2 regions of the Thermanaerosceptrum fracticalcis genome follow, and region 2 is predicted to be linked to the other one. Evidence: riboswitches for the same ligand, from Rfam matches in the RefSeq annotation. Region 2 holds a riboswitch; the other holds the start of a gene.
What was found. A riboswitch is a leader RNA that binds a small molecule or an ion and turns the genes downstream of it on or off. The one in region 2 is predicted to bind FMN.
Positions count from the first base shown of each region.

Region 1: it holds a riboswitch for FMN, as region 2 does, so the genes downstream of both, BR63_RS07025 (ECF transporter S component) here and ribD (bifunctional diaminohydroxyphosphoribosylaminopyrimidine deaminase/5-amino-6-(5-phosphoribosylamino)uracil reductase RibD) in region 2, are expected to answer to the same signal.

Region 1 is NZ_CP045798.1:1,323,498-1,327,916, forward strand. Features, by position in the region: gene BR63_RS07015 (cupin domain-containing protein) at 15-350, opposite strand; gene BR63_RS07020 (pyridoxal-phosphate-dependent aminotransferase family protein) at 505-1,686, shown strand; gene BR63_RS07025 (ECF transporter S component) at 1,790-2,353, opposite strand; FMN riboswitch at 2,480-2,592, opposite strand; gene BR63_RS07030 (MtnX-like HAD-IB family phosphatase) at 2,892-3,536, shown strand; gene BR63_RS07035 (TVP38/TMEM64 family protein) at 3,626-4,276, opposite strand.
Region 2 is NZ_CP045798.1:2,804,617-2,809,035, forward strand. Features, by position in the region: gene BR63_RS14250 (ECF transporter S component) at 1-44, opposite strand, end outside; gene pdxR (MocR-like pyridoxine biosynthesis transcription factor PdxR) at 239-1,651, shown strand; FMN riboswitch at 1,703-1,835, shown strand; gene ribD (bifunctional diaminohydroxyphosphoribosylaminopyrimidine deaminase/5-amino-6-(5-phosphoribosylamino)uracil reductase RibD) at 1,936-3,033, shown strand; gene BR63_RS14265 (riboflavin synthase) at 3,037-3,693, shown strand; gene BR63_RS14270 (bifunctional 3,4-dihydroxy-2-butanone-4-phosphate synthase/GTP cyclohydrolase II) at 3,712-4,419, shown strand, end outside.

The DNA of each region.
Region 1 (4,419 bases), 1.5 Mb from region 2:
TGCCTTTTTGCAACTTAGACATGGGGAACATGGGTAAAGACAACTTTGAATTCCTTGTCATAAATATTGTTGAGATAATGGGAAACCCCTTTAGGTACCCGGGCGATTATCCCCGGTTCCAGGTGATAGGATTCCCCGTTAATGACGATTTCACACTGTCCTTCTACAGGGAAGAATATTTCCACGCTTTTCTCATGAATATGCTCATTCATGGCCTTTCCGGGTTCCAAACGTAATAAACCCTGGCTCACATCTTCTTCACCAATGGTGTTTTTGGACACTGCCAGGCGGACCCTGGCATTGAGCCTGTCGATTTCCGTAACATCGGCCAGCTTTACAAGATAACTCATACTTACCTCCCCACAATATATAAAATCTGGTAATTCAATTATACTATGATTAAAGAGCCTTGGGGATTTTATTTTTCTTTTTGTTCAAAGCAGGGAACTCACATTTTTTGTCTAAATATTTTATTGGAATTTTATGATGAAAGGATGAAAGGATATGTGTAATGATTATGCAGAACTCAAACCCAGTGAACGCCTGTTGTTAGGTCCCGGGCCCAGTAATGCCGACCCCCGCGTTCTGCGGGCCATGGCTGCACCTCTGGTGGGACATTTGGACCCGGAATTTTTACAGATCATGAATGACAATATGTCCCTCTTACGCTATGTGTTTCAGACTAAAAACGAACTGACCATGGCTATGTCCGGTACGGGCAGCGCCGGTATGGAAACGGTTTTTGTCAACCTGGTGGAGCCGGGTGACAAAGTAGTGGTATGTGTAAACGGCGTCTTTGGCCAGCGCATGGTGGATGTGGCGCAAAGGGCCGGGGCAGAAGTAACAGTAGTCAACGCACCCTGGGGCCAAATCATTGAGGCCGCCGAAGTGAAAAAAGCCGTAGAGTCCGTGAAACCCAAGCTGGTTGCTATTGTTCATGCTGAAACATCCACGGGTATTCTCCAGCCCCTGGAGGAAATTTCCGCTATTTGTAAAGAAGCGGACTGCCTCCTGGTGGTAGACTGTGTCACTTCCTTAGGCGGTGTGGAAGTTAAAATTGACGAATGGGGGATTGACGCGGCTTACAGCGGCACCCAGAAATGCCTGAGCTGCCCGCCCGGTCTGGCCCCCGTTACTTTTAACGAGAAAGCCCGGGCTGTTATAAATAAGCGGAAAAACAAAGTACAAAGCTGGTACCTGGACCTCACCATGATTCAGAATTACTGGGGCCAGGAGCGCTTCTACCACCATACTGCGCCTATTTCCATGGGTTATGCTCTCCGGGAATGTTTGCGTGTGATTTATGAGGAAGGCCTGGAAGCCCGTTTCGCCCGGCATAAACTAAATGCTGAGGCCTTAAAAGCCGGCTTAAAGGCCATGGGCTTTAAGCTATACGCCCAGGAAGGCCGTCAATTGCCCTCTCTCACTACAGCCTGGATACCTGAAGGCGTGGAAGATGCGTCAACCAGGAAGTTCCTCCTCAACAAGTATAACATCGAGATCGGCGGCGGATTAGGAGAAGGCAAAGGAAAAGTTTGGCGTTTCGGCCTCATGGGCCATAACTCTACAGAGAAAAATGTCCTGACACTCCTTACGGCCTTAGAAGCAGCCTTTGTCTACCAGGGTAAAACCGTAGAGCCCGGTGCCGGTATTGCTGCTGCTTTAGAGGTATATAAAAACAAATAAAAAAATTTAAGGAGCCTACCAGCTAGGTAGGCTCCAAATGTTATTGATAAATGAGAATTTCCACATCTTCCAGTTCTACAGCCAGGATAATTTTTCAAGACTTTTACTGTTTATTTTCCACAACGGGATCATACTTTTCTACCTCTATGATACTCTTGACCTTTTTATAGAGGGCAAAGGTAACAACCGAAGAAAGAGAAAACTTCACAGCATTAAAAGGTAAGACGGCGCCGGTTAGCATGGGCAGTACCTGATTGGCCGGCACACCCCAGAGCGGCAATAACCAGAAATAGTTGACCGCACCCATGACCAGAGTAGTTGTCACAACGCCGGCCAAAAGACCTATCACCGCCATTCCTCTGGTTTTCTTCAGGGAGTATACTAAACCTGCCACCAAAGCCATAGTACCCCCGGCAATGAAATTGGCAGTGACACCGATGATTCCCGCCTTGGAACCGCCAATCAAAAAGGTAATGACGTTTTTCAACAGCTGCACCAGAACTCCCGCCCAGGGACCTACTGCAAAAGCGGCGATAAGGGCAGGAATGTCGCCTGGGTCATAAGTAAGAAATTCGGGAAAGAAAGGCAAAGGAAAAGCAACGGCGTACATTAAGAGAACCCCAAAACCAGCCAGCAGAGCCAAACGTACCATTTGTTTTGTCGACATAGGTAAACATCTCCTTTGTAAATGATTATTCGGACTACCGGCAAACTCCAAACAAAAATCCCGAAGGGGTTAACCTCCGGGAGAAAAAGGCAATAACCAACAGCAATACTATTTCAGCATGCTGTTTATCTCCTTCTCCCATCCAGACTGTACTGTCGGCCCTGGAATTACACCAGATCAACCATACGGCTCGCGGGCTTTACCGCCGGTAAGGAATTTCACCTTCCCCGAAGGAGTTTGCTTTTCTTTTGTCCTTAATTAATATTATATTGATCTTTAACTATTTGACAATTCCCTTTTAGGGCTTACTTCTGTTAAAATAATAACGACCCTTTCCAACTTCCGAATTCCGACTTCCGAGGTCCGACATCAAATTTGGGTGACCAGAGACCAGTGTCCGGAGTCCAGTTAAAAAACTGGTCACAGGTCATGGGTCACCGGTCCTAATATCTGCCAGCTGCCAACTGTGAACTGCGACCTTCAACTAACAACTAACAACTATCAACTACCAACTAACAACTAAAATTGCGGGGTATTTATGAAACGTGTCTTCTTCGTTGATTTTGATGGGACCATCACCCTTGAGGATACCTGTGATGCTATGACCAAAGCTTTTGCCGGCGAGGGTTGGCAGGAAAGCCTTCACCGCTGGGAAAAAGGAGAACTGACCACCCAGAGCTGTGCCCGGGAAATCTTTCGCCTGTTTAATGTGACCATAGAGGAACTGGCCTCTTTTCTCGCCAACATACCCATTGATGAGACTTTCCGCGATTTTGTCGGGTATGTGGAAAGCCGCGGAGAAAAACTTTTCATCATCAGTGACGGGTACGATTTCAATCTATCCATTATCCTGGGAAAAGCCGGGCTAAGCCATCTCCCCTGTTTCTCCAACCGCCTTGTCATAAGGGATAATCAATATGATATTGACAGCCCTTTTCAATTGACAGAATGCAATAAATGCGGGACCTGTAAAAAAGAACTGGTATCCCGGCTAAAAGAAGATGCCGCAGAGGTAGTTTATATCGGTGACGGCTACTCCGATATGTGCGGCTGCCAGGCTGCCGACCTTATTTTCGCCAAAGGCCGTTTGCTGAACTACTGCCAAAAAGAGAATCTCCCGGTGATTCCTTTTTCCTCCTTTGCCGATATCCTGAGCTGGCTAAAAGAACATGATGAAAGATAAAGCTATGCTGCTTCGACTTCCAACCTCTGATTTCCGACTTCCGCATATTTGTTGGAAACTTAAGGCACCCACCAGGGTGCCTTTTATCTTTAGGTGACATTCTCCATTTTCTCTTTTTTCTTTCTCATTTTCTGCCACACATAATAAATTACCGAAATGACGGCCACCCAGACCAGTATTCCTCCCAGGTTAATGTACCAGGCATACTGCTCCCTCCCCCAGAGGGAATAAAAGAGGATAGCGGGAGTTTGACCCAAAGCAGTTCCCACCAGGAAAGTTTTCAACCTTACATGGGTTAAGGCAAAAGCGTAGCTGGCCAGGTCAAAGGGAACAAAAGGCAAGACCCGGGCCACAAAGACAGCCTGATCCTGGTATTCTTCGATTAATTTGATCATTGACGCTAATATCCGCGGCGGGGCTGTAATATTAAGCCCAAGATAGCGGATTAGCCCGAAACATACCACAGCACTGCACAAAGACCCCACCCAGGAGATGAGAAACCCCCCCCAGCTCCCGAAAATGATGCCGTTGGCTATGAAAATCATCACCGAGGGCAAGGGTGAGATAAAGGCCTGTATAATGATCAGGGCGAAAGATATGAGGGGCGCCAGGTACCCGCCGCGCAGAATCAGCTCCTTGAGAGCTGTCATATTGCCTGTGGCCAGAATGGCCACTAGGTCGGCTCCCCAGTAAAAAATAGCTCCTATTGTCAATAAAACAAGAAGTATTTTCTTTATCATATCAGGCTCCTCATCCATGAGTAGTTATCTTAATATACTTCTCCATTCCCGTAGCAAAATCCTATCTCAACAGGGCTTATCTTATGCCAATTTTACAGAAAAATTCTTAAATACCCCTGTTCCATTCTGACACAATCCGTTGT
Region 2 (4,419 bases):
ATTAAGCCTGAGAGAGCCAGTTGTTTTGTCTTGAACCGTTGCATCTTCAAAAACCTCCTAAACATTGCACTGAAAAATTGTATTAGGTATAATGTAATAAACATCTGGCTATTTTAAAAGTGACAGTTTTATCTAGATTTAAAAGGACAGATAGGTGATTGCTATGCTCCAGTTTGCTGTTAACCTAAATTATCGAGGACATTCCTGTCCCCAAAGAATGACCCACACTTCAGCAGGTGTGTCCCCAAACCTAAACACAGAAAAAATCCCACTCTATATACAGTTGTATCATTATATAAAAAATGAAATAATTACCGGACGTATTGAACCCAACACCAAACTGCCTTCTATCAGACAGCTGGCTGCTGGGTTAAACATGAGCAGGACGACCATTGAGTCTACCTATCACCAGCTTTTAGTGGAGGGGTATATCAAAAGCGAACCCAAAGTTGGTTATTTTGTCAGTACTATTGCCATCAATGAGTTTGCGAAATTAAAACTCCCAAGTATTTCACCGGGCAACATGGAGCAAGAAAAGATGGAACACGCTACTTTCTATGATTTCCGCAGCGATTATGTTGACCGGGAAGGTTTTGATTTTTCCCTCTGGAAAAAATATATCAACAAGGCTCTAAAAAGCAGTGAACGTTTCCTGTCCTACGGTTCTTACCAGGGAGAATATGAACTACGCAAAGAAATTGCTAAATACATTCACCAGTCAAGGGGTGTTATCTGCAGTCCCGAACAAATTGTGGTCGGAGCAGGGGTGCAAAGTTTACTGAACATCTTATGTGCTATTTTAAAACCCGGCTATGATTCTGTTGGCTTTGAAGAGCCCGGTTTTAAGAAGGGGCAGCGGGTCTTTAGAGACCATAATTTCAAGATCATACCCATAAGACTGGAAAATGACGGGCTTGATGTAAAGTGTCTCTCGGAAAGCGGGACAAAAATTGTCTATGTAAGCCCCTCCCACCAGTTCCCCATGGGCTCTACCATGTCTATCAACAAAAGAATCCAACTTTTAAATTGGGCTCATGTTAATCAGGGGATTATTATTGAGGATGATTATGACAGCGAATTGAGGTATTTCGGCAGGCCTATCCCCTCCCTGCAGGGCTTGAATAACGGGGCCAACGTTGTCTACCTGGGGACCTTTTCCAAGATTCTCTTGCCTTCTTTAAGAATAAGCTATATGGTTTTGCCTCAGGACCTCTTAGAGCGGTTTAAAGGAGAAATCAGCCAGTATAACCAAACTTCTTCTAAAATAGAACAAATAGCCCTCTCCTTATTTATGAAAGACGGCCTTCTGGAAAAGCACATCCGTAAATTAAGAAAGATTTACGCTAAGAAGAATCAATTGTTAATTGATGTCATCAACAAGATAATGGGTAACCGGGTAAATATCCTGGGTAAAGAAACGGGACTGCATATTTTGCTGGCCGTAAAAACTCACTTAAGTTCAGAGGAGATTGTGGGGCGGGCTGAGCAAGCAGGGGTGAAGGTAATTCCCATCTCCCATTACTTTATGAATAGTACAGATCTTCACTATCCTCTCATCTTGCTTTCCTATGGCGGGATTTCCAGGGAGCATATTGAACCGGCGATCAAACTTTTATGTAAAGTTTGGTTCGGGTGTGATACTACAAAATAATGTAAGTTGCATTTTTCTTCTACATGTTATATATTTGAAATGACAAGTTCATATTTCCTTCGGGGACAGGTGTAATTCCGTACCGGCGGTAATCCACAGCAAGGTGGCAGCCCGCGAGCCGCAAGGCAGGACTCCGGTGAGATTCCGGGGCCGACAGTTAAAGTCTGGATGGGAGAAGGGTAAAAGGGTCTATTTAGGCTTATTGTTTTGCGTGTTTATTCTATTCCCGGGGGAAAACTATCCCTCGGGATTTATTTTTTCTACATATGTACAGGAGGTCCGGTATGGATGTTGGTTATATGAAAATGGCCCTGGAACTGGCCCGAAAGGCCCAGGGGCGTACAAGCCCCAACCCCATGGTAGGGGCTGTGGTAGTGAAAGATGGCAACATCGTGGGGACAGGCTATCACCAAAAAGCGGGTACACCCCATGCTGAAGTTCATGCCTTAAATGAAGCAGGGGAAAGAGCTTATGGGGCCGATCTTTATGTCACTTTAGAACCTTGCAACCACTTGGGACGGACCCCGCCGTGTACAGAAGCCATTATCAGGGCGGGGATTAAACGGGTCTTTGTAGCCCTGCGGGACCCTAACCCCCTGGTCAGCGGTAAGGGTATTGCCAGGTTAAAGGCTCATGGTATTGAGGTGCAGGAAGGGCTTCTGGAAGATGAAGCACGTAAGGTAAATGAGGTTTTCTTAAAGTATATCCGGACAAAATTGCCCTTTGTAGCCTTAAAAACCGCCACTTCCCTCGATGGCAAGATTGCTACAGAAAGGGGAGAATCCCGGTGGATTACGGGGCAAGAAGCCAGGCTGCGGGGGCACTGGCTCCGCAACATCTATGATGCCATTTTGGTGGGAATTGGTACGGTGATGGCTGATGACCCCAGTTTGACCTGCCGTCTCCCTGATCAGGAAGGGCGTGACCCTATCCGCATTATTGTGGATAGCAAGCTTTCCATTGATGAAGGGGCACGTGTCCTAAATCTACATTCGCCTGCCCCTACGATAATTGCCACAACAGCTCAGGCCACTGCTGAGAAGATAAGCCGGATTGAGAAGAATGCACCTGTTTTAGTAGTAAATGAAGGGAAGGAGGTCCATTTACCTTCTTTACTTAAGATGCTTGGCGATATGGAAATAACCAGTGTCTTAGTAGAAGGGGGAGGCAGGCTCAACGGGAGTTTTCTGCGGGAAAACCTGGTGGACAAATTCTATTGTTTTCTCGCACCGAAAATAATAGGAGGGACAAAAGCTCCAGGCTCCTTTGGCGGAGAGGGCATTTCTTCTTTAAGAGATGTCACTGAACTTATTGATGTAGTGGTGGAGCACCTGGGAACAGATTTATTGGTAACAGGATACCCAAAAGGAAAGGAGGGATAGAGTGTGTTTACAGGAATTATCGAAGAATTGGGTACAGTCCAGTCTATTGTCAAGGGAGCAAATTCGGCCAAAATCCGTTTCCATGCTCCATTCATTGTATCTGATGTGAAACTGGGCGACAGCATTGCCGTGAATGGGATTTGTCTTACTGTGGTTGCTTTTGATTCAGCCACTTTCACCGCGGAAGCCATGGCTGAAACACTGGCGAAGACGAACCTGGGGGATTTAGAACCCGGGGAAAAAGTCAACCTGGAACGGGCCCTCCGCTTAAGTGATCGTTTGGGGGGTCACCTGGTCAGCGGCCATGTGGATGGGGTGGGCACCATTACTCGGCAAAGCAAACATGATATTGCCATTGTTACCGAAATAAACTATCCTTCCCCTCTTGGGAAATACATGGTGCCCAAAGGGTCTATAGCCATTGACGGTATCAGTCTGACTATTGTGGAGGTAAATACTAAAGCCTTCACAGTTTCCTTGATTCCCCATACCAGAGGCATTACGACCCTGGGTTTTAAAAAGGTGGGGGACAAGGTTAATTTAGAGGTGGATATCATTGCTAAGTACCTGGAAAAGCTGACGATGAAAGAAAAAGAGGAACAGAATAGTCACCCAGGGGGCATCAGTCTCTCTTTCCTGGCGGAACAAGGGTTCATATAACACTATGAGGTGATAAATATGGAGAAAGAGGTCATCTTTAATACCATTGAAGAAGCTCTTCTTGACATTAAAGCAGGCAAAATGATTATTGTCGTGGATGATGAGGACAGGGAAAACGAGGGTGACCTGGTCATGGCTGCCCAGTGGGCTACGCCGGAAGCTGTTAATTTTATGGCCACCTATGGGCGGGGACTCATTTGCCTGCCCATCATCGGGGAGCGCCTGGACGAACTGGAAATTACCCCAATGGTGAGGAATAACAGTGACAATTTGGGCACCGCCTTTACCGTGTCCATTGATGCTATTGATACTACTACGGGGATTTCCGCTTTTGAAAGGGCTCATACCATTAAAAAAGTCCTGGATCCATCCTGTAAGCCCCAGGACTTGCGCCGGCCCGGTCATATTTTCCCCCTTCGTTATAAAGAGGGAGGGGTGCTGAAACGGGCAGGACATACGGAAGCCTCCGTTGATTTGGCTAAACTGGCAGGGCTTTATCCGGCAGGGGTGATCTGTGAGATTATGAATGAGGACGGGACCATGGCCCGTGTTCCCCAGTTGATGAGTTTTGCCCGTACCCACAATTTAAAGGTTATCACCATAGCAGATCTTATCCAGTACAGGAGACGGAAGGAAAAGTTAATTGAAAAGATTACGGTAGTAAACATGCCCACCAAATATGGCCAGTTTAAAGCCCATGCCTATATAAGTACTCTGGACGGAGAG